4 regions of the Pseudomonas sp. B7 genome follow, and region 2 is predicted to be linked to each of the others. Evidence: predicted binding sites of a transcription regulator. Region 2 holds the regulator's gene; each other region holds the start of a gene.
The links. Region 2 encodes FliA, which starts transcription of late flagellar genes. Its sites were predicted from a motif close to CTAAAGTTTNNNNNNNNNNNGCCGNTAA; they were not measured.
Positions count from the first base shown of each region.

Region 1: JKA62_RS14420 (methyl-accepting chemotaxis protein) is a predicted target of FliA. The motif match lies at 5,086-5,113, and genes of this name have one in related genera.
Region 3: JKA62_RS11805 (methyl-accepting chemotaxis protein) is a predicted target of FliA. The motif match lies at 4,210-4,237, and genes of this name have one in related genera.
Region 4: JKA62_RS14180 (methyl-accepting chemotaxis protein) is a predicted target of FliA. The motif match lies at 3,538-3,565, and genes of this name have one in related genera.

Region 1 is NZ_JAERRE010000005.1:297,810-303,839, forward strand. Features, by position in the region: gene JKA62_RS14395 (hypothetical protein) at 1-708, opposite strand, end outside; gene JKA62_RS14400 (hypothetical protein) at 780-1,349, opposite strand; gene JKA62_RS14405 (hypothetical protein) at 1,350-1,799, opposite strand; gene JKA62_RS14410 (AAA family ATPase) at 2,157-2,681, opposite strand; gene pnuC (nicotinamide riboside transporter PnuC) at 2,678-3,241, opposite strand; gene JKA62_RS14420 (methyl-accepting chemotaxis protein) at 3,324-4,958, opposite strand; gene JKA62_RS14425 (undecaprenyl-diphosphate phosphatase) at 5,262-6,030, shown strand, end outside.
Region 2 is NZ_JAERRE010000010.1:41,374-47,403, reverse strand. Features, by position in the region: gene flhA (flagellar biosynthesis protein FlhA) at 1-1,057, shown strand, start outside; gene flhF (flagellar biosynthesis protein FlhF) at 1,069-2,409, shown strand; gene fleN (flagellar synthesis regulator FleN) at 2,523-3,353, shown strand; gene fliA (RNA polymerase sigma factor FliA) at 3,350-4,090, shown strand; gene JKA62_RS21610 (chemotaxis response regulator CheY) at 4,258-4,629, shown strand; gene JKA62_RS21605 (protein phosphatase CheZ) at 4,647-5,435, shown strand; gene JKA62_RS21600 (chemotaxis protein CheA) at 5,475-6,030, shown strand, end outside.
Region 3 is NZ_JAERRE010000004.1:186,393-192,422, reverse strand. Features, by position in the region: gene JKA62_RS11820 (DUF3999 domain-containing protein) at 1-226, shown strand, start outside; gene JKA62_RS11815 (class 1 fructose-bisphosphatase) at 422-1,432, shown strand; gene JKA62_RS11810 (DUF924 family protein) at 1,436-2,038, shown strand; gene JKA62_RS11805 (methyl-accepting chemotaxis protein) at 2,242-4,134, opposite strand; gene JKA62_RS11800 (hypothetical protein) at 4,417-4,671, shown strand; gene JKA62_RS11795 (lipocalin family protein) at 4,703-5,272, shown strand; gene JKA62_RS11790 (formimidoylglutamate deiminase) at 5,410-6,030, opposite strand, start outside.
Region 4 is NZ_JAERRE010000005.1:246,885-252,914, reverse strand. Features, by position in the region: gene JKA62_RS14200 (aldehyde dehydrogenase family protein) at 1-459, shown strand, start outside; gene JKA62_RS14195 (phenylacetate--CoA ligase family protein) at 443-1,732, shown strand; gene JKA62_RS14190 (GNAT family N-acetyltransferase) at 1,732-2,676, shown strand; gene JKA62_RS14185 (hypothetical protein) at 2,716-3,249, opposite strand; gene JKA62_RS14180 (methyl-accepting chemotaxis protein) at 3,631-5,622, shown strand; gene JKA62_RS14175 (DUF411 domain-containing protein) at 5,786-6,030, shown strand, end outside.

The DNA of each region.
Region 1 (6,030 bases), on a different contig from region 2:
GTCGTCTTCGATTTTTGCAGTGCCCTTCGCGTAGAACGCGCCAGCCCCGGCGAAAGTACCGGTGAGGGTATCTTTTTTGTAGGTTTGAGTGCCGTTGTTGGCCACAGTCAGGCCAGTGGAGCTTTGGTTCGCAGCAGCAGCAGCGTTAGCTACACGACCACCCGATACAGCAATTGCCAGGTTGTTTTTCTGTTGGTTGAAGTTGCCGGCACTGTTGTTCACGCCAATGTTGCCGGAACCGCCGTTACCCACGTTGTTGAGGTTGGCGTTGTTGGTGGTGGAGTAGTTTGCAACAGCGTTGTTGTTGTTGACCTGAGTTGCGCTGGAAACAGACACCGCAGAGCCGAAGATGAAGCTTTCGTCGGCAGTGGCCAGAGCGGCGGCGTTGTCTTGCTGGTTGCCATCGCCGGCGGTGTTGTTCATGCCAACGTTGCCGTTGGTGCCATTGGCAGAGTTGTTGACGTTGGCATCATTTTTGGTGCCTTGGTTGCCAACCAGGTTGCCATCGCTGTTTTGAGTGTCGAGCACTGCAGCGCCGGCGCCAGCGCCGATTTGCAGCAGTTGTTCCAGGGTTGGGCCTTTTGGTTCATGGTTGCCATGCCCGTTACCATGACCGTGATTATCATCACGACCGCCTGCCTGTGCTGCGATTGCCATCACTGCTGCGAGTGCGAAAACCAGTGGTTTGAGGGCCATTGTAGGTTTCATGGTGTTTCTCCGTCGTGCTTATTAGTTGGTTAAGTGTTGGTACTTTCTAATTGCACTGCTTCTTGTTTGGGTCAGTCAGCGACCCGGATGCTCAGGGTGTTAGCCATTCGGTTCCCCACCCCGGCACTCTGGTTCACCTGGATTACCCCGCGACTGCCGGTGAAGGCCTGATCACTCGTCGTGACCTGGCGACTGCCGGGGGTGCCAGTTGCTCCTGAGCTCGGTAACAACGCCACGTTCTGTTGGGAAAGGGCGCTATCGTCAACGCTCTGCGGGGCAGCACTGATGCTGACGCGCGTCACGTTGGCCATCTGGTTGTTGGCCCCGGCACCCTGGTTCACGCCCAGGATCCCGTTGCCGTTAGTGAAAGAGTTGCCGCCGATGTTGGCGCTGGCATTGCCCGTACGGTCGGCGGGCGTATTGATGTGCTGAATGACACTGGTGGTCGCGCTGGCACTGGTGCCGATGGCGATCGCTTTGGTGTTGGTTTGTTGCATCTGGTCGCCGGCCGCCTGGTTGACGTTGTAGTTGCCGCGGTACTGGATGCCGGTTTCCTGAATGTTCGCGTTGTTCACGGAACTCGGGTCAGCCATTGCGCTGGTGCAGCCGAGGAGGGCGAGCAGGAGCAGAGAGTGGTTCATTTATTGGCCTCCAGCCATGCGAGTCAGAGGGGCAAGACCGGAGCTCATGGCACGGTTGACGGTATTGGAGATCGAGCCACCGGCACCGCCGCCGTGACCGCCTCCCATACCAGGCAAGCCATTCGGATTGGTCACAGTGTTCATGCCGGGGATGTTCGAAGTCGGGGTGGTGATACTTCCGCGAATCGAGGATCCGCTGGCTACACTGGCAAATTCACCGTCATTGAGTTCGGTGCTGGTCATCGCTTGATCGATGCGGCCCGAAGGATTGGCATTGACGGTGGTGGGGTACGGGTCTTTGCCGCCGCTTCGGCCGATCGGGATCGGCTGGACATCACGATTGAGTACGATCACGCCATTGCCTTCGGCCTGAACGTTGAAACTGAGGAAAGTGCTGGCAGCTGATCCGATCAGCAGAAGGCAGGTGAAGGCTTTATTGATATTCCCCACGACGGCAATTCCTTCTTCAGTGGGCTGAGCCTGTTCAGCGTTGTGAAGGAGAGAGCGAAAGCTGTGCCGCTTTTGAAATATCTTTAAATTTCAATGCGTTGGGTTTGACGAGTGCAGGCCTGATACAAAAGCTGTTTCATCGTTGAAACAAGTCATTGTCTTCGCAACCCCTTAATGCCATTGCAAAGCTCTGGAACAAGGGTTTGCGCGCAGGTGTTTCAGTTGCGTAACAAGTCGCATGACAAAGGGATGAAGGGCGCTGAGACGGGCACTTTGCACCCGCAGGAGTGTTTCAGGAACGGACACTTTTGCCCCAATACAGGGGGCTACGGCGGGGCAAACGCCCCGAAAACCCGGTCAGTCCGCGAGCAGGGCGCGCACCGCGTCGAAGGCTTGCTGATGGCGTTCGAGCCAGTTGCCCTGAATGATCTGCAAGGGTTGGTGATGGGTTTCCAGCCAGGTCCGGGTGGCCTGATAGAACGCGAGCCGTTCACTGAAATCGGGCTGGCAGCGCTGACCATCGTCCGTCCACTCGATCTGTTCGGGGGAGAGCAGCAGGTGCAGGTCGTAATGCCGCGCCAGCAACTCGGTTTCCAGCCAGGGCGGGCAGTCGCCGAACAGCGTCTGGCTCCACAGGATATTGCTCAGCAGATGCGTATCGAGAATCAGCAGCCGCGGCTGCTGCGCACGTGCCGCGTCTTCCCATTGCAACTGGCCGCGAGCGATCTCGGGAATATCGGCCAAGCAGGTATCCCGAGGGTACTGCTCGATAAACCAGCGCACGTATTCATCCACCCGCAAGCCGCCGAACTGCTGTTGAATCCCGGCCGCCAGCCAGCTCTTGCCCGTGGACTCGGGGCCGGTCAGGACAATCACTTTCATCGTTGCAACGCCGGGTCGGCACGCCATTCGCGCCAGCCTTGCACCGCGATCAGGGTGAACAGGGCATACAGCGCCGCTGTGAGGTACAGCCCTTTATAGAGGAACAGACCGACGAAGATCACATCCAGCACGAACCACAACGCCCAGCATTGCAGACGTTTGTGGGCCATCCAGAACTGCGCAACCAGACTGAAACCGGTCAGCGCGGCGTCGAGCCAAGGTTGTGCAGCGTCGGTCCAATGGGCCATCGCAGCGCCCAGCAGTAGACTGCCGACAGTGCCGATGGCCAGTCCCTGCACAATCGAGCGACTGTTGAGCCGGCTGACTTCGCGCCCGTCATGCATCGTCCCGGCCCGCGTCCATTGCCACCAGCCATAGATTTGCAGCCCGGCATAAACCACCTGAAGCAGCATGTCCGAATACAGCTTCACCTCGAAGAACACCCAGGTGTAGAGCGACACCATGACCAGCCCGATCGGCCAGCACCACGGATTCTGTTTGACCGTGAGCCACACGGCGATCACGCCGAGGGCGGCGGCAAACAGTTCTAGCCCGGACATGCAGGATCCTTGGGGGGAATAAAAGAGGGAGCGGATTGTACCGAAAAAGAGGTGGGAAACGAGTTCCCACCTGTTGAAGGGATCAGACTCGGAACTGGCGCAGCAGCCCGTTCAGTTGTTCGCTGAGCTGGCCGAGTTTCACGCTGGCCACGCTCGACTGCTCGGCCGCCAGCGCGGTGCTGTGGGACAGGCCCGCGGCCTGGGTGACGTTCTGGTTGATGTCTTCGACCACGTGCGCCTGTTGCAGCGTTGCGCTGGCAATCGAGGCGTTCAGACCATTGAGGTTGCGCAGGGCCTGGCCGATCGCATTCAGGCTCGCACTGGCCAGGCCGGCCTGTTCGATGGTCAGTTGCGAAGCCTTGCTGCTGTCGCCGATCACCTTCACGGCGGCTTCGGAATGATTTTGCAGGCTTTCGATCATCGTCTGGATTTCCGCCGTGGACTTCTGCGTGCGCTGAGCCAGCAAACGTACTTCGTCAGCAACCACCGCAAAACCGCGACCCTGTTCGCCAGCGCGAGCCGCTTCAATCGCGGCGTTGAGGGCCAGCAGGTTGGTCTGCTCGGCAATCGAGCGGATCACTTCCAGCACGCTGCCGATCTGCGTGCTTTCGGTCGCCAGCGTGCGGATGACCTCGACGGCCTGATCGATGGTGCCGGAGAGCTTGTCGATCTGTTGCAGGCTGCCGTCGATGTTGATCTGGCCCTGTTGCGCCTGGGCTTCGGCATCACGCATTTCGCTGGCAGCGTGTTCGGCGTTTTTCGCCACGTCCTGCACGCCGTAGGTCACTTCGTTGACGGCAGTGGCCACCAGCTCCATCTGCTGTGACTGCTGCTGGCTGCGTTGCTGCGCTTGCGCCGCGTCGTTGCCCAGTTCGCTGGACGATTGGCCCAAAGCGCTGGCGGACACCTGCAAGTCACCGATCACCCGGCGCAGCTTGGCGGTGAAGGCGTTGAAGTGATGGGCCAGCTGAGTGACTTCGTCCTGGCCGTGGGTATCGAGACTACGGGTCAGGTCGCTTTCGCCGCTGGCGATGTTGGCCATGGCGTTCACGGTTTCTTGCAACGGACGGACGATGCTGCGGGCAATCAGAATCACCAGCAACGCCATGATCACCGCGATGACCAGACCTACCACCGACGCCTTGATCACCTGGCCCTGGAACTCGGCCTGCACGTCATCGACGTAAACGCCGGAACCGATCACCCAGCCCCAAGGCTCGAACAATTTCACGTAAGAGGTCTTGGCCACCGGTTCACTGGCACCGGGCTTGGGCCAGCGATAGTCGACCATGCCGGCGCCCTTGGCCTTGGCGATGGCGACCATTTCATTGAACACCGCGAAACCGTCCGGGTCGCGGATCGCCGAGAGGTTCTGGCCTTCGAGCTTGGGATTGGTCGGGTGCATGACCATCACGGGCGTGAGGTCGTTGATCCAGAAATAGTCATTCTGGTCATAGCGCAGGCCACGGATCGCGGTCAGCGCCTGTTTCTGTGCCACATCGCGGGTCAGGGTTCCTGCGGCTTCGAGGCCTTGGTAGTAAGTCAGCAAACCGCTGGCGGTCTGCACCACATGCTGGGTTTTCTGGGCCTTGGCGTGGTAGAGGTCATCATGGATCTGCTTGAGCATCAACACGCCCAACGTCAACAGCATGACCACGGCCACAATCAAGATGAGCCACAAGCGTCGGCTGATCGACACACTGCGCAAGCTGTTCATAACGCTGTCACTCCGGATTCTTTTTCTTGTAATAAACCACCGCCAGCATCCAACCACGTTTCGGTGACCGGGCATACGCGACCCAAGTCGTAGAACGCGGCAGCGCTATTACGGCTTGTCTGTTAGGATTTCGGCCCCGCGCGTGAAAACCTGAATCGAAATTGATTTTTCACGGAATTTTGACTGTTTCGTGTGGATTCTGTGCGCGCGGAATCGGTACAGCTTTAACCAGCTACGCTGAACGCAGTGAACGTAAAAAATACTATCGGGGCATGCCTCTGTGCATCGCTCTCTGGGGGATTGATGGATCTTTGGACGGCCTTGCAGGCACTGATTCTAGGAGTTGTAGAGGGGCTGACGGAGTTTTTGCCCATTTCCAGTACCGGACACCAGATCATTGTTGCCGACTTGCTCGATTTCGGAGGCGAGCGGGCCATGGCGTTCAACATCATCATCCAGCTCGGCGCGATTCTCGCGGTGGTCTGGGAATTCCGCCGCAAGATCCTCGACGTGGTCATTGGCCTGCCGACCCAGCCGAGTGCGCGACGTTTCACCGCCAACCTGCTGATCGCCTTCCTGCCCGCCGTGGTGCTTGGCGTGATCTTCGCCGACCTGATTCACCATTACCTGTTCAACCCGATCACTGTGGCCGCCGCGCTGGTGGTGGGCGGCATCGTGATGTTGTGGGCCGAACAGCGTCAGCATGAAGTGCACGCCGAAACGGTTGACGAGATCCGCTGGACGGATGCACTGAAGATCGGTTTCGCCCAGTGTCTGGCGATGATCCCCGGCACTTCGCGCTCCGGCTCGACCATCATCGGCGGCCTGTTGTTCGGCCTGTCGCGCAAGACCGCCACCGAGTTCTCATTCTTCCTGGCGATGCCGACCATGGTCGGTGCGGCGGTGTATTCGGGCTACAAGTATCGCGACCTGTTCGTACCGGCAGACTTCCCGGTGTTTGCCATCGGTTTCGTCACGGCGTTCATCTTCGCGATGATCGCGGTGCGCGGCCTGCTCAAGTTCATCGGCAGCCACAGCTATGCGGCGTTTGCCTGGTACCGGATCGTTTTCG
Region 2 (6,030 bases):
CAAGGAGCTGGGCTGGGACGACGTGACCCCGATCGACATGATCGGCCTGGAAGTCGGCTACCGCCTGATTCCGCTGGTGGACCGCAACCAGGGCGGGCAATTGCTGGCGCGGATCAAGGGCGTGCGCAAGAAGCTCTCGCAGGATCTGGGCTTTCTGATGCCGACCGTGCACATCCGCGACAACCTCGACCTCGCGCCGAGCGCCTATCGCCTGACCCTGATGGGCGTGATTCTGGCCGAAGCCGAGATCTACCCGGATCGCGAACTGGCGATCAACCCGGGGCAGGTCTACGGCTCGCTCAACGGCATTACCGCCAAAGATCCGGCTTTCGGCCTGGAGGCGGTGTGGATCGAAGTCAGCCAGCGCGCCCAGGCGCAATCGCTCGGTTACACCGTGGTCGATGCCAGTACCGTGGTTGCGACCCACTTGAACCAGATTCTGTACAAGCACTCCAGCGAGCTGATCGGCCACGAAGAAGTGCAGCAATTGATGCAATTGCTGGCCAAGAGCTCGCCGAAACTGGCTGAAGAGCTGGTGCCGGGCGTGGTCACGCTGTCGCAACTGCTCAAGGTGTTGCAGGCGTTGCTGGCCGAGCACGTGCCGGTGCGCGATATCCGCAGCATTGCCGAGGCCATCGCCAACAATGCCGCCAAGAGTCAAGATACCGCCGCTTTGGTGGCTGCTGTGCGGGTTGGCGTATCGCGCGCCATCGTCCAAAGCATTGTAGGGACTGAGTCGGAGCTGCCAGTTATCACGCTGGAGCCAAGGTTGGAACAAATATTGCTCAATAGTCTGCAGAAGGCAGGACAAGGCTCGGAAGAGGGCGTTCTGCTGGAGCCGAGCATGGCCGAGAAGCTGCAGCGTTCGCTGATCGAAGCGGCGCAGCGCCAGGAAATGCAAGGTCAGCCGGTGATTCTGTTGGTAGCAGGCCCGGTTCGCGCGATGCTCTCGCGCTTTGGTCGCCTGGCAGTTCCCGGACTGCATGTGCTGGCCTACCAGGAAATTCCGGACAACAAGCAAGTGACCATCGTTGCGACAGTAGGGCCCAACGGCTGAGGTAGTGGTTTATGCAAGTTAAGCGTTTTTTCGCCGCCGATATGCGTCAGGCCATGAAGCTGGTTCGTGATGAGCTGGGCGCTGATGCCGCCATCATTGGCAACCGCCGCATCGCTGGCGGCGTCGAGCTGACCGCGGCGCTCGATTACAAACTGTCTGCGCTGGCCCCGCGTGTTCCGAACATGGAACTCGAGGATGAGCTGCGCAAGACCCAGTCGCGCATTGTCACCGCCCAGGCCGAGCTGAGCCTGCGTGGCGAAGCCGACGGCAACACCAATCGCCAGTTGTTCGCCGGGCTGCCGTTGACGGCCGGCCTGCCGCTGACCGCTGCCGAGCCGCTGACCGAACCGACCTACGAAGCTCCGGCTCGTCCGGCACCGGCGCCTGCAGCGGTTTCCGCAGGCGTTGACCCGCGTGCTCTGGACTCGATGCGTTTCGAGCTCAACAGCCTGCGCGAACTGATGGAAGTGCAACTCGGCACCCTGGCCTGGAACCAGCTGCAAGGCAGTCGTCCGGCCCAGGCGAATCTGTACCGTCGTCTGCAACGCATTGGTCTGTCCGGCCCGCTGTCCCGTGATCTGCTGTCGATGATCACCGAGATCGACGAACCGCGTCAGGCCTGGCGCATGCTGCTGGCGCACCTGGCGCGGATGATTGCCGTGCCGGAAGTCGAGCCGCTGGAAGAGGGTGGGGTGATTGCGATGGTCGGTCCTGCCGGCATGGGCAAGACCACCACCCTGGCCAAGCTGGCCGCCCGCTACGTGCTCAAGTACGGCGCGCAGAACATCGCGCTGGTGAGCATGGACAGTTTCCGTATCGGCGCGCAGGAGCAGCTCAAGACGCTGGGCCGCATCCTTAACGTTTCGGTGACCCACGTCGATCCGGGCCAGTCCCTGGTGCAGGCGCTGGATCCACTGCTGCGCAAGCGCGTGGTGCTGATCGATACCGCCGGCCTGCAGGCCAGCGATCCGGCCCTGCGCATGCAGCTGGAAAGTCTGGCCGGTCGTGGCATTCGGTCAAAAAATTATCTGGTTCTGGCAACCACCAGCCAAAAACAGGTTCTAACCGCCGCTTATCACAGTTACAAGCGTTGCGGGCTGGCCGGCTGCATCCTGACTAAACTGGATGAGACGGCCAGTCTGGGCGAAGTGTTGAGCCTGGCGATCAGTCACGAACTGCCGGTTGCCTACCTGACCGATGGCCCACGGATTCCGGATGATCTGCATCTGCCGCGGCGTCATCAACTGGTCAGTCGCGCCGTCAGCGTGCAAATGCAGGAAGAACCCAGCGAAGAAGCCATGGCTGACATGTTCGCTGATATCTACCACAGTCCGACCAAGCAGGTTGGCTGAGGTAATGAACAGTTTTCGTACCTACATCGATGGCCTGCCACGCATTGTTCCGGTTGTGAACGCGCAGCCAGTAATGTGGCCTCCGTCTATGCAAGACAAGGTAAAGAAATAACATGGGCAGCATGCATCCCGTACAGGTGATCGCGGTGACCGGCGGCAAAGGTGGCGTCGGCAAGACTAATGTGTCAGTGAACTTGTCCCTGGCCCTGGCAGAGCTTGGCCGTCGGGTCATGCTGCTGGACGCCGACCTGGGGCTGGCGAACGTCGACGTTCTGCTGGGCCTCACACCCAAACGAACCCTGGCCGACGTGATCGAAGGCCGCTGCGAGCTGCGCGACGTGCTGTTGCAGGGCCCCGGCGGGATCCGCATCGTGCCGGCCGCTTCCGGCACCCAGAGCATGGTTCACCTGAGCCCGGCCCAGCATGCCGGCCTGATTCAGGCGTTCAGCGACATCGGCGACAATCTCGACGTGCTGGTGATCGACACCGCTGCGGGTATTGGTGACTCGGTAGTCAGTTTTGTGCGCGCAGCGCAAGAAGTGTTGCTGGTGGTCTGCGACGAGCCGACCTCGATCACCGACGCCTACGCGCTGATCAAACTGCTCAACCGCGATTACGGCATGAACCGCTTCCGCGTCCTGGCCAACATGGCCCAGAGCCCGCAGGAAGGTCGCAATCTGTTCGCCAAGTTGACCAAGGTCACGGATCGCTTCCTCGACGTCGCCCTACAATACGTCGGCGCGGTGCCCTACGACGAAAGCGTGCGCAAGGCGGTGCAGAAGCAGCGTGCGGTCTATGAAGCCTTCCCGCGTTCCAAGTGCGCACTGGCGTTCAAGGCGATTGCACAGAAGGTCGACACCTGGCCGCTGCCCGCCAACCCGCGCGGCCACCTCGAATTTTTCGTCGAGCGCCTCGTGCAGCAAACGGCAGGACCTGTGCTATGACCGCCAGCGGTATGAATTTCTACAAGAAGTCGGCGCGTGACGCGCAGTACGAGTTGATCGAGCGTTACGCGCCACTGGTCAAACGCATCGCCTACCACTTGCTGGCGCGGTTGCCGGCCAGTGTGCAGGTCGAAGACTTGATCCAGGCCGGGATGATCGGCCTGCTCGAAGTCTCGACCAAATATGACGCCAGCAAGGGTGCCAGTTTTGAAACGTACGCGGGCATCCGGATCCGCGGCGCGATGCTCGATGAAGTCCGAAAAGGGGACTGGGCTCCGCGCTCGGTTCACCGCAATACCCGTATGGTCAGCGACGCGATTCGCTCGATTGAAGCTAAAACCGGCCGTGACGCTAAAGATCACGAAGTTGCGGCCGAACTCCAATTGAGTCTCGACGATTACTACGGGATTTTGAACGACACCCTGGGCAGCCGCCTGTTCAGTTTCGACGACCTGTTGCAGGACGGCGAACACGAAGGGCTGCACGAGGATGGCGCCAGTGCTCATCTGGAGCCGTCGCGCGATCTGGAAGACGAACGTTTCCAGGCCGCGCTGGCGGACGCGATTGCCAATTTGCCGGAGCGTGAGCGACTGGTGTTGGCGCTGTACTACGACGAAGAGCTGAACCTCAAGGAGATCGGTGAAGTCCTTGGCGTCAGTGAATCGCGGGTCAGCCAGTTACACAGCCAGTGCGCGGCCCGCTTGCGGGGGCGTTTGGGGGAGTGGCGAGCGCGCTGAAGGCAGTGTGGGGACACTGCGAACGAGGCTGGTGCGGTGGTGAACGGCACCGGTCTTGCTCTGTTGTGCTCCAGACAGTCATCGAGTGTTTTGCCGGATTGATTGAAATGGCGCGTCCAGGTGCTGGGCGCGTTTAAGACTGCTTGGAGGTCGAATTGAACAAAGACATGAAAATCCTCATCGTTGATGACTTCTCAACGATGCGGCGGATCATCAAGAACCTGTTGCGAGATCTCGGGTTCACCAACACCGTTGAAGCCGACGATGGCACCACTGCCATTCCGGTGCTCAACAGCGGCAGCATCGACTTTCTGGTGACCGACTGGAACATGCCCGGCATGACCGGTATCGACCTGCTGCGCCACGTGCGCGCCGATGAAAAGCTCAAGCACCTGCCGGTGCTGATGGTGACCGCTGAAGCCAAGCGCGAGCAGATTATCGAAGCGGCCCAGGCCGGCGTTAACGGCTACGTGGTCAAACCTTTCACGGCTCAGGCGCTGAAAGAAAAAATCGAGAAGATTTTCGAACGCATCGGCTGATGACGCGCGGGGGAGCTATGGAGCATAACGAATCTTCACAGGGCGACTTCGAGTCGACTCTGAAAAAACACGCCGTCGAACTGGTCGAAAGCCTTGAAAAAGGCAAGTTCGGCGACGCCGTGCAACTGATCCATGAGCTCAATCAGACCCGTGACCGTGGCCTGTACCAGGAAGTGGGCAAGCTCACGCGTGAACTGCACAGTGCGATCGTCAATTTCCAGATCGATCCGCACATGCCACAGGCTGAGGAAGTGTCGCAAATCACCGACGCTACCGAGCGCCTGGGCTACGTGGTCAAACTGACCGAAGCTGCCGCCAACCGCACCATGGATCTGGTGGAAAGCGCGACCCCCGTGGTCAATGGCCTGGCTGACGAAGCCCAGGCCTTGAGCGCCGATTGGGGCCGCTTCATGCGCCGTGAGGTCGGGGCTGAGGAGTTCCGTGAGCTGGCGCGCCGGGTCGACGGTTTTCTGGCACGCAGCAGCGCGGACAACCGCGCCGTGTCGAGCAATCTGAACGACATTCTGCTCGCCCAGGATTACCAGGATCTCACTGGCCAGGTGATCAAGCGCGTGACCCAATTGGTCACCGAAGTCGAAAGCAACCTGCTCAAACTCGTGCTCATGGCCAGCCAGGTGGACCGCTTTGCGGGCATCGAACATGACCGTGCGGCGATGCTTGCTGAAAAAGATCCACAAAAACATCTCTCGCAGGGTGAAGGTCCGCAGATTCATGCCGATAAACGAGAAGACGTTGTGTCCGGTCAGGACGATGTGGACGATTTGCTATCCAGCCTTGGATTTTGAGTTTTTTTGGGTTTTTAGACCTGTAGGAGCACCCCATTAATGAGCTTCGGCGCCGATGAAGAGATCCTTCAGGATTTCCTGGTTGAGGCCGGCGAGATTCTTGAGCAACTGTCCGAACAACTGGTCGAGCTGGAAAGCCGCCCGGATGACGCAGATCTGCTCAACGCAATTTTTCGCGGTTTCCACACTGTAAAAGGGGGCGCCGGCTTCCTTCAGCTCAACGAGCTGGTGGAGTGCTGTCACATCGCCGAAAACGTGTTCGACATCCTGCGCAAGGGTGAGCGTCGCGTAGATGCAGAACTGATGGACGTGGTGCTCGAAGCGCTGGACGCGGTGAACAGCATGTTCAGCGAAGTCCGCGATCGCAGCCCGATCACTGCCGCCACCCCGGAACTGCTGGCCGCCCTGGCGCGTCTGGCCGAACCGCAATCGGCGGATGAAGTTCCGGCTTCGCCCGTTGCCGAGATGATCGAAGAACTGGTCGTCGAAGGCGATTCGGGTGACATCACCGATAACGAATTTGAACAGTTGCTGGACTCGCTGAACGCCGTCAAGGCCGAAGCCGAAGCCCCGGCGGCTGCCGCTGCGCCAGCTT
Region 3 (6,030 bases), on a different contig from region 2:
GCTGACCACGCTGATCCCCGATTTCAAACCGGAGAAACTGGCCACGCTGGGCAAGGCCACGGTGCAGGGTGAAGCGCTGGCGACTCAGACCTCGACGGCCACCACGGCTGCGACCACCGACACCCACTGGAAGAAGTTCGGCCTGTGGGCGGTGTTGCTGCTCAGTGTGCTGTTTCTGGCGGCGATGGCCTTCAGTCTGCTGCGCAAGCCGCCGGCCAAATCCTGAATATGAAGGGTGTGGCCTCTACACCCGTCGGGTTTCCAACTACGCTGAATCCGGTGCCTGAACTCTCTGGGTTCGATCACGTCTGATAGCAGGAATTGCACCCGACGCACGTTACCGGGCGTCATTGCTCGCTACGGTTTCAGACTCCCTGTAAACTGCGCGGGTTTTTAGCCCCCCATTCCACCGGAGCCGTCCATGTCCCGCGTTACCCTGAGTCGCTATTTGATTGAGCAGACCCGCAGCAACAACACTCCTGCCGATCTGCGTTTCCTGATCGAAGTGGTGGCGCGCGCCTGTAAAGAAATCAGCCACGCCGTGTCCAAAGGCGCCCTGGGCGGTGTTCTGGGCAGCATGGGCACGGAAAACGTGCAAGGCGAAGTGCAGAAGAAGCTCGACGTGCTGTCGAACGAAATCCTGCTCGAAGCCAACGAATGGGGCGGTCACCTGGCCGGCATGGCGTCCGAAGAAATGGACAACGCCTACCAGATCCCGGGCAAATACCCGAAAGGCGCCTACCTGCTGGTATTCGACCCGCTGGACGGTTCGTCGAACATCGACATCAACGCGCCGGTCGGCACCATCTTCTCCGTGCTGCGTTGCCCGAACGAATACCTGAGCCAGAACGAAGCCCTGGATGAAAAGGCCTTCCTGCAGCCGGGCACTCAGCAAGTTGCCGCCGGTTATGCCATCTATGGCCCGCAGACCATGCTGGTGCTGACCCTGGGCCACGGCGTCAAAGGCTTCACCCTGGACCGCGAAATGGGCAGCTTCGTCCTGACCCACGAAGACATCACCATTCCTGAATCCACCCAGGAATTCGCCATCAACATGTCCAACCAGCGTCACTGGGAAGCTCCGGTACAGCGCTACGTTTCGGAACTGCTGGCCGGTGAAGAAGGCCCGCTGAAAAAGAACTACAACATGCGCTGGGTCGCGGCGATGGTTGCCGACGTGCACCGCATCCTGACCCGTGGCGGTCTGTTCATGTACCCGCGCGACAGTCGCGAGCCATCCAAGCCAGGCAAACTGCGCCTGATGTACGAAGCCAACCCGATGTCGTTCCTGGTGGAACAGGCAGGCGGCGCTTCCACCGACGGTCACCAGCGCATTCTCGATATCAAGCCTGAAGGCCTGCACCAGCGCGTAGCGGTGTTCCTCGGCTCGAAAGAAGAAGTCGCCCGCGCCACGGCGTACCACAAGGAATAAACCATGACCGCGCCCTGGCAGCCGTTGCTCGATTGGTGGTTCGGTCATGCCGAATCGGCTACTGAAGTGACGGCGCAACAGGGCGGGTTGTGGTTCGGCAAGAAAGACAGCCAGGATCTCGAAGCGCGTGAGCGTTTCGGGGTCTTTGTCGATCAGGCCCTCGCTGGCGAATTGACCGAGTGGACGCAACGTCCCGAAGGCTGGCTGGCGCTGGTGCTGTTGCTCGACCAACTCCCGCGAATGATCTTTCGCGATACGCCCAAGGCTTTTTCCGGTGATCTACGGGCCCAGAAACTGGTCGCTCAGGGGATTGCTGCAGACTTCGATCGGCAGTTGAAGCCGATCCAGCGCCTCTTCATCTACCTCGTCTTCGAACACTGCGAAAACCTCGCGGTGCAGAATGAAGCGGTCTCGCGATTCATCGAGCTGGTGGCTGAACAGCCGGAGGCGGAGCGCGGGGTGTTTGCCGACAACCTGGATTATGCCGAGCGGCATCAGAAGGTGATTGCGCGGTTTGGACGGTTTCCGCATCGCAATGCGGTGTTGGGGCGGGAGTCTACGGTTGAGGAATTGGAGTTTTTGAAAGAGCCGGGTTCGCGGTTTTAGGGCGATTTTCGGCAACCTCAAAAAGCGGCCCTCACCCTAACCCTCTCCCAGAGGGAGAGGGGACTGACCGAGGTGTTTGGTCGTGATACATCGACCTGAAGGTCCAGAGTCGAACGCCGGATTTGAAAGGCATGGAGATCGGCTCCCTTTCCCCCTCGCCCCCTTGGGGGAGAGGGTTGGGGTGAGGGGGTTGCTCTTGATCTTCAGATTCTGAAACTACCCACCAACTGCTTGAGTCGCGCAGCCTGCTGCTCCAGATCCGCACAAGCCCGCAACGTTGCCTGCAAGTTCTCCACGCCTTCCTGGTTCAGCGTATTGATCTCGTTGATATCCACGTTGATCGACTCGACCACCGCCGTCTGCTCTTCCGTCGCGGTGGCCACCGACTGGTTCATGCCGTCGATCTCGCCGATGCGCTGGGTCACGCTACCCAGGCGTTCGCCGGCCTGGTTGGCGATGCCGACGCTGCTTTCGCTCTCACGCTGGCTCTCGGTCATGATGCCGACCGCCTGACGCGCGCCGACTTGCAGCTCTTCAATCATCTTCTGCACTTGCTGCGCCGAATCCTGGGTGCGGTGTGCCAGGTTGCGGACTTCGTCGGCCACCACGGCGAAACCACGACCGGCTTCACCGGCACGGGCCGCTTCGATGGCGGCGTTGAGCGCCAGCAGGTTGGTCTGCTGGGAGATGCTGGTGATCACTTCCAGAATCTGCCCGATGTTCACGGTGTTGCTGTTCAGGGTTTCGATGTTGCCGCAGGAGTCGCTGATCTTCGCCGACAGTTGCTGCATCGCGTGGATAGTCTTGTCCACCACCTGCTGGCCGTCTTCGGCCAGGCTGCGCGCATCGCTTGAGTGTTGCGAGGCGAGGGCGGCGTTCTGGGCGATTTCCTGGGCGGCAGCGCCGAGCTGGTTGATCGCGGCGGCCACGCTATTGGTGCGCGAGGCCTGCTGGTCGGAGTTGAACATCGACGAGTTCGACGCCGCGACCACGCGCAGCGCGACTTCGTTGACTTGCCCGGTGGCCGAGGAGACTTCGCGGATCGAGGTGTGGATGCGCTCGACGAAACGGTTGAACGACAGCCCCAGCGCACCGAATTCATCGTGGCCGTGGATGGTCAGGCGTTTGGTCAGGTCACCTTCGCCTTCGGCGATGTCGTGCATGGCGCGGCCCATGGTCAGCAGCGGCTGCATCAGCACGCGGATCAGCATGCCGAGCAGGGCGATGATGATCACCACGGCGATGACCATCGCGATCAGCGCCGAGGTGCGGAACTCGCTGAGCATCGAGAACGCGGTGTCCTTGTCCAGCACCAGCGCCACGTACCAGTCGGCCGACGGCACGCCGTTGACGCGGGTGAAGGAGATCAGTTGGGTCTTGCCGTCGAACTCGACTTCTTTCAGGCCCGGGCTGACGTTCGGCGCGCCGTTGGGATAGGCCTCGGCCAGGGTCTTGAGTACCAGCTTGCTGTCCGGGTGGATCAGGATCTTGCCGTCGGCGCTGACGATGAACGCATGGCCGTGGCCGCCGAAGTTCAGTGAGTTGATGATTGCGCTGACGCTGGACAGATCAATGTCGGCACCGGCCACACCAATCATCTGGCCCTGGCGCTGTACCGGCGTGGCGACGGTGATCACCAGTTTGCCCGACGAGGCGGCGATGTACGGTTCGGTGACGATGGTCTGTTGCGCAGCGTTGGCGGCCTTGTACCAGCCACGGGCGCGCGGGTCGTAATCCGGTGCGCGGTTGCCGGCCGGGACCGAGAACATCACGCCGTCGGCGCCGCCGAAGTAGCTGAGCTGGAAATTGCCGGTGTAGGCGGGCAGGTCGATGATGCGTTTCAGGCTGGCCGGGGCGTTGCCGTCGGCGACAACCTGCTGCGCCATCGATTGCAGCAACTGGATGCGGCTTTCCAGCCAGGTCTGGATGTTGCTGGTGGTCAGGCTGCCCAGTTCCTGCATCGATGCTTCGGTGCTACTTTGCAGGGCTTCGCGCTGGCGATAGTCGTTGAACAAAATGAAACAGGCGAATGCAACGGCCACCACGAGGGCGGCAGCCAACAAGATCTTGTGGCTGAATTTCATGTTTCTGGTCATTAAGAGAGCTACCGCGAAGGGGCTGGTCAAGAAAGGGCGGCAATTTGCCACACTCTGGGGCTTTGCGCTGCTGTTATTTCGACCGCCACGCGCCAAAGATTAGGCGCCTTTTGCTAAAAGCGACGAAATGCTCGATAGCCTTACAAACTGTCTGATTTACCGGCAAAAGCCGGACGAGCGGGTTAACAAATAGCCAGCCTCCCAGGGAACCAGACAGGGGTTTTCTCTTCTAAGCTTCTGGTTGGCGCCATGCCATCCCCCTTCCGTTCCAGGAGTTACACCATGTCGCTGCGATCTATCGCCCTTCTGTCGTTTTGCGTGCTGTTGGCCGCATGCAGCAAGGTCAATCAGGAAAACTATTCGAAGCTCTCGGCCGGCATGGCCAAGGCCGAAGTGGAGACGCTGCTTGGCAAGCCCACCGATTGCTCGGGCGCGCTCGGCATGTCCAGTTGCACCTGGGGCGACAAGAACAGCTTTATCAGCGTGCAGTACGCCGGTGACAAAGTGCTGATGTTTTCCGGCCAAGGCCTGAAGTAAACCGGGGCTTCGCGCCCACGGGAGAAAAACAATGAAGCGGTTATTGCTTGTCCTTTTGGCCGGCCTGGTATTGGTCGGCTGCGCCACGTCCGGTGAAGATCCGCTGGCGCCGAAGACGGTCAACAGTGTCAATCTCAAGCGTTACCAGGGCACCTGGTACGAACTGGCGCGTCTGCCGATGTACTTCCAGCGCAATTGCGCGCAGTCCGAAGCCCGTTACTCGCTCAAGCCCGACGGCAATGTGGCGGTGTACAACCGCTGCCTGACGGCGGACTGGACGTGGGAAGAAGTCAAAGGCACGGCTTATCCACAGGTGCCGGGCAAGACCGACAAGCTGTGGGTCGAATTCGATACCTGGTTCTCGCGCCTGATTCCGGGTGTGGCGAAGGGTCAATACTGGGTGCTGTACGTCAGCGATGACTACAAGACCGCCCTCGTCGGTGACCCGAGTCGTCGCTACCTGTGGCTGTTGTCCCGCACGCCGACCGTCAACGGTGTGGTGCGTGAGGAGCTGTTGAGCAAGGCGCGTCAGCAGGGTTATGACACCACGCGCCTGATCTGGCGTACGTCGGATCAACAAATGGCCAAGACGTCCAACTGACTTCTCCTGTTCTGATCGTTCCCACGCTCCGCGTGGGAATGCCTCAATGGACGCTCTGCGTCTGCTTTTGGGACGCGGAGCGTTCCGGGCTGCATTCCCACGCAGAGCGTGGGAACGATCAGTAACAGAAGTTTGTGTCAGCCCAAAAGCTCTCGCAGGACCTGGGTAAAGGCGCGATTGCTGTCCTCCTCCCCGGCATGTCGCCCCTCGCGCACGACCCACTGACCGTTGACCAGCACATCGCGCACCTGACGGTCGCCACCGGCAAACAGCCAGCGATTGAGAATCCCGTCACCGCTGGCCGTGGCCAGATACGGATCGTTGCCATCGAGTACGATCCAGTCGGCACGCTTGCCGACTTCCAGCGCACCGATCGGCTGGCCCAGTGCCTGAGCGCCACCGTCCAGTGCCGCGTCATACAGCGTACGGCCGACCATCGGCTGATCCGCGCCATACAAGCGATTGCGCCGCTGATCGCGCAGACGCTGGCCGTATTCCAGCCAGCGCAGTTCTTCCACCACACTCAACGACACATGGCTGTCGGAGCCGATGCCCATCCGCCCGCCCTGAGCGAGGAAATCCACCGCCGGGAAAATCCCGTCGCCGAGGTTGGCCTCTGTGGTCAGGCACAGGCCGGCGATGGCGCGACTCTTGGCCATCAGCGTGACTTCTTCCGGATTGGCGTGGGTCGCGTGCACCAGGCACCAGCGCTGATCGACCTCGGTGTTTTCGTACAACCATTGCAGCGGACGGCGACC
Region 4 (6,030 bases), on a different contig from region 2:
ATCGAGCGCGAAGGACAGGACGTGCAGCGCTACAACGTCGGTGACAGCGGTCGCTGGCTGCCCGGTGCGTGTGACTGCGGGCTGCCCACGCCGCGCTTCGAACTGCTGCAACGTCACGGCAGATTGATGCGCATCGGCACCGACTTCATCTGCCTCTCGCAACTGGCAGAGCATCTGCAGACCGACTTCCAGCTGATCCTCGAACACGCCCCGGACGGCCTGGAGCGCATGCGCTTTCGCAGCCCACGGCAACCCGATGATGTTCAGCGTCGCCTGCTGGACTATCCGACCTTGACCACTCTTATCCAGACAGGGCTGCTGACCGTTGAGGTAGAGGTCTGCGGCAGCGACGGCTTTACCCGCAACAAACACAGCGGCAAGACGCCGCTGCTGATCGACAACCGGGGCATTGGCCCCTGCGCAGACAGGCAAGGAGCCAATCATGAACACACGGTTTGAACTGCAAGAGCTGATCACGTTTGCACGACAGCATTCCGGGTTTTATACGCGTCACTTCGCTGCACTTCCCCAACCGATCACAGCCCTGGAACAACTGCCGGTGATTGACCCCGTGGAATACTGGAAAGGCAGTCATGACCTCGATCGGTGGCCTGTCCTGACGGCACCGCTGAATGACGCACTGGTTTTCAAGACCGGAGGCACCACCAGCGCCGGCAAGTTTTCACTGTTCCGGCGTGAGGAATGGCAGACGCTGGTCACAGACTTCGGTCGCAGTCTCGGCGCCCGGTTGAGCGCCGGAGACCGGGTCGCCAACCTGTTTTTTGTCGGTGATCTGTATGCCAGCTTCATCTTCACCCACGATGCGCTGGCGCATGTGCAAACCGAGGTCGTCGAGTTTCCCTTCACCGGCCATGTCGACTCGGACAACCTGGCCGATGCGATTGCCCGCCACCGGATCAACGTGCTGGCGGGTCTGCCGGCCCATCTGCTGAGCTTCGCGGCGTGGCTTGAGCAACATGACCGGGTCCTCACTGGCGTCACCGCCCTGCTCTACGCCGGTGAAAGCCTGTTTGACGCCCAGTTGCAACGGCTGGCGCGGGTGTTCCCCAACGCCCGCGTGGCCTCGATCGGCTACGCCAGCGTGGACGCCGGATTCATCGGTGCCAGCCATGGTGACTGCGCCATCGGCGAACACCGGGTTCCCGAATGTCACGCAGTGCTGGAAATTCTCGACGAGCAGACCGGTGAAGTGATCGATGAATGCGACCGGGTCGGACGCCTGGTGATGACCAACCTCACGCGCCGGTTGATGCCGTTGATCCGCTACCCCGTCGGCGACCGTGCGTGCTGGCGAGAGCCGCCTGACACCCCCAGGCGCAAGTTTGCGCTGATGGGCCGCTGCGCCGACAGCCAGCGGGTGCGCGTGGGCATTCTGACTCTGCTGCCGCAATCGATCGGCGAAACCGTGCGGCGCATCACCGGCAGCGACGATTGGCAACTGGTGATCGAGCAGGACGGCGTCATGGATATCCTTCGCCTGCACTGGGCACCGGACGCCCTGTCACCGGCCAACGCTGAAGCCGACCAGACGCTGCACAGCGCCTTGATCGAAGACTATCCGTTGATCGAACAACTGAGCACCGATCACCTGCTGGCGTTGCGGATTCGCTGTTGTACGGTTCAGGAACTGGCACGCCATCCACGCTCCGGCAAACGTCAGCGCGTGCTGGACCGGCGCGTCTACAGCGGCTGCGGCCAGGAGCGTTGCTGATGACATCCATCACCCTGCGCAGTTTTCGCACCAGCGACGCCCCGGCGGTCAGTCGCCTGTTCAGAAAGATCTACGGCGACCATTACGCTCAGCCGCATGTCTATCTGCCCCGCATGATCAAGCAGAACCATGCCGTCGGCCGCTGGCATTCGCTGGTGGCGGTGTCCAACGATCAGGTGGCGGGCCACTCCGCGTTGATTCTCGACAAGGGAACATCCATCGTCGAATTGGCGCTGAGCGTGGTGGATCCGCAGATCCGTGGCCAGAACGTCGCCACGCAACTGGGCCGACACTTGCTGATCCATGCACAGGCGCTTGGTTATCAGGGCGTCACGATCAAGCAGATGACCCATCACCCCTACACCCAGAAGATGGCCGCCGGCCTTGGTTTTCATAACACCGGCTTGTTGCCCGATCATGCACCGTCGCCCTTTGGCAACGCGGTGACGGAATCGCTTGTACTGGGTTACACCCCTGTCGATGGCTATCAGCGCCCGCTGCCGGCCTTGCATTGGCCCGACGAATGCCGTGAATTCATGCAACAGATGTGCGACGTGTTCGGAACACGGTTGAGCGTGTCGCCGTGGGTTGGCGCACCGGCGCAGCTCGAACAGCGCTGGGGGCGATATGACGGGGTATTCAACGAGGTGGACGACAGTTTGCTCAAACAGCTGCAACAACTGCCCGAACATTGGCTGATATCGATCAGGCTCAGGCTGGCGCAGGGTTTCGACAATGCCTGGCGCCGGTTGTCGGCGATGGGTTTCGTGTTCAGCGGACTGGCGCCCGATGACAGAGGTGCAGGCTGGCTGGCGTTGTTTCATCGCGGGTTCCAGCCCAGATCCCTGGCACTGCAGTGCCCGCGAATGCAGCGATTGCATGACGACATGCAGCAACAAATCGCACCGCTGACGGGACTGCAGGTTGGCGGCAACCGCCCATAAACGAAAGGGCCCGCTCCGTTCCCGGTGCGGGCCTTCTGATCATGCCTTGGCGTCGACGCCTTTGTCGGTCGGCGGCTTGCGCTCGCCGCCCTGTCCGTAGGTCTTCAGGTTCTGCAAGACATAGATGGCTTTCTTGTACTCGGGAATCAACGTATTGGCGTACTTGTTGCCCTTGAGATTGTTGTTCTGGATGGTATCCAGTTGCGTTGCGAAGTACTCCAGCGCATTGAACTTGGCGTCCGGATCCTTCTGAATGCCGAAGCGATCAAACTTGTCGCCGGCGTTGAGCAGAGTAATGGACGTGACTTCGGAAATCAGGCCACGGCTGCGCAGCATTGCACTGAGGCTGCCCAATTGTTTGGCCGAAACATTGGTGGGATCGAAACCCTTGATGTTCTTGTGCAGCCCCTGCTTGTCCATCTCGGCGATGCTGATTGCGTTGGGATCGTTGCCGACCAGAGCCAGCATTTGCTTGACCTTCACGCTTTGGGAAACCGGTTTGCTCGAGCTTCCTGTGTCTCGAACCAGCAAACCCGCCTTGGGTTGCCAGGCACCGGTATAGCCGATAGTCATGAGCAGGCTCCTTGCGAGGAAAACATGAAAAATTCCTTGTTGGACGACTTTTGAGTTGCCCGGAGTATCGGCCGGCAAACCAGTGGCACCAACTCCTTTCTGCATTTTTTACAATTTTTGTACATTCACGATACAAACCCGCAACAGCCCCGGAAATGCTGGATCAGAGGGTTCATGACAATCAGATGAAAGTGGGTTTGTTGCTCTAATGTTCGGGACGGTTAGTTCGCATGTATCAGGCCGGATACGTTCCATTGATCGGGATCGCACGTTTTAGGACGAAAGTACCTAAAGCTTCCCGAAGACCCGACGATACGTTAGGAAACCCGCGCTGTTTTTCCCCTGCCCACAATAAGAATCCCTGCTCAAGGACCGGTTTCCATGCCCGCATTCCGCACTATTCAGGCTCGCTACACGCTGTTTCTGGTTCTGTTCATTTTGTTGCTGTCGGTGCTGACCGTGGTCGGCATCAGCCAGCTGGTCGCGCCCAAGCTGCGCCATACCGAAGAACAAGTCGTGCTCAACCGCATTGCGGAAGTGGCCGAGCAGATCCAGGGCGAATTGAACAAGGTCCAGGCGCAACAGCGCAGCATCACCCAGACCATCCCGCTGCTCGACAGCGCGGCCATCGACAGCGTGTTGCCGGGGCTGGTCGATCAATATGGCGAACTGAAAGTGTTCGGCGGCGGCATCTGGCCATTGCCCGGTCAGCGTGAGGCCGGACGCAACAAGTTCAGTACGTTCTGGCACCGGGATGCCTCCGGCAAACTGGCGGTGAACACGTTCTGGAACAGCGACGCGGCCCCCAACTATTACGACCAGAGCTGGTACAAGGGCGGCATGCAGACCCCGCGCGGCCAATGCGCGTGGGCCGCTGCCTATAAAGATGACGCCAGCGCCGAACCGCGCACCAACTGCGCCATGGCCATCCAGAAAAACGGCAGCGCCTGGGGCGTCTCGACCATCGACGTGACCCTGGGCTTCTTCAACGATCTGGTGGCGCGCAAGGAAAAAGACCTCAACGCCGAAATGCTGATCGTCGAGGCTGACGGCAAGATCATCAGCAACAGCTCGCGTATCAACGGGCCGATCGTGCTGAAGAACATCAGCGAACTGGCCGGCGGCTCGACCTTCGCCAGCCAGATCAAAGCCGGGCTGCAAAACCGCGAGCAGGCACAGCGTGTCGAGTTCGACAACCACGGTGAAGCCAGCACCTTCTTCATGCGCCCAATCGAAGGCACCCCGTGGTTCCTCGCCACCGCGCTGCCAACCAAAATGCTCACCGCCCAGCGTGACGACGTGCTCAGCAGCCTGAGTCTGCTGCAGATTCCGCTGGTGATCCTGTTGGTGCTGTTGCAGGTCTACGCGATCCGCCAACTGGTCTCGCGCATGAAAGCGCTGAAGGCCAACATCGATTCACTGTCCAGCGGCGATGCCGACCTGACCCGGCGCATCACCATCCGCGCTGAAGATGAACTCGGTGCCATCGGGCATTCAGTCAACACCTTCATCGCCTACCTGCAGAACATGATCGGCGAAGTGACCCAGGCCACCGGCGCGATGGCCTCGAGCCTCGACAACCTGCAGCGCACCTCGGCGCACACCAGCCAGATTCTGCTGCGCCACGCTTCGGAAACCGACCAGACCGTTACCGCGATCAACGAAATGAGCTCGACCGCCGAAAGCGTCGCGCAGAACGCTGCCGAAACCGCTGCCTTCACCCAGCGCGCCAACGAAAACGCCGACCGTTCCCGCATCGTGGTCGGTGAAGCGTCAGGCAGCGTAGTGGCGTTGATCGACGAAGTGGCCAGCGCCACCCACAAGGTAGAAAGCATGCAGCAGGACGCCCAGCGCATCACCGAAATCCTCGGCGTGATCGGCGCCATTGCCGGCCAGACCAACCTGCTGGCGCTCAACGCTGCGATTGAAGCGGCCCGCGCCGGTGAACAGGGTCGCGGTTTTGCAGTGGTGGCGGACGAAGTGCGTGCCCTCGCTGCCCGCACCCAGGCCAGCACCTCGGAAATCAACGAAATGTTGAGCCGTCTGACCCAAGGTGTGAGTTCCTCGGTCAGCGCCATGGAAAACACTCAGGCCAGTTGTCAGTCAGCCGCCGATGCCACGGCGCGAGTCAACAGTGGCCTCGACGAAATGGCCGGTTCGGTCAGCCACATCAACAGCCTCAGCACCCAGATCGCCACCGCTGCGGAACAGCAAAGCGCAGTCACCGAAGAGATCAACCGCAGCATGGTGCAGATCCGCCACATGGTTGATGAGCTGGTGGAAAGCGGCCAGGCCAGCGAACTCAACACCCGCCAGTTGCTGGAAGCCAATAGCCGGGTGAGCGCGATCATGGGCCGCTTCAAGGTTCGCTGACCGTTTTGTCATCTTGCACTCAGTGGCCTGTCAGCTTTGATCTACGATCATGTTGGCAGGCCTGCCTCGTATCACTTGGAAACACTCCGTTGATGCCAGGCAGGAAAAACCGGTCAAAATGCCTTCCTTTTTGACCGTTCTTCCTCTGAGCCGAGAGCCCTCCATGCGAAACCATCTGCGTCTGGCCGCCCTGAGCGCGCTGTTCATTTCCTCCCTGGCGCAAGCCGCCGACCTTATCCCGATCGAAGTCCACCGCGACGCCAACTGCGGCTGCTGCAAAAAGTGGATCAGCCATCTGGAAGCCAATGGCTTCAAGGTCGAAGACCACGTCGAATCCGACATGAGCAGCTTCAAGCAACAACACGGCGTGCCGCCACGTCTGGCGTCCTGCCACACGGCAATCATCAA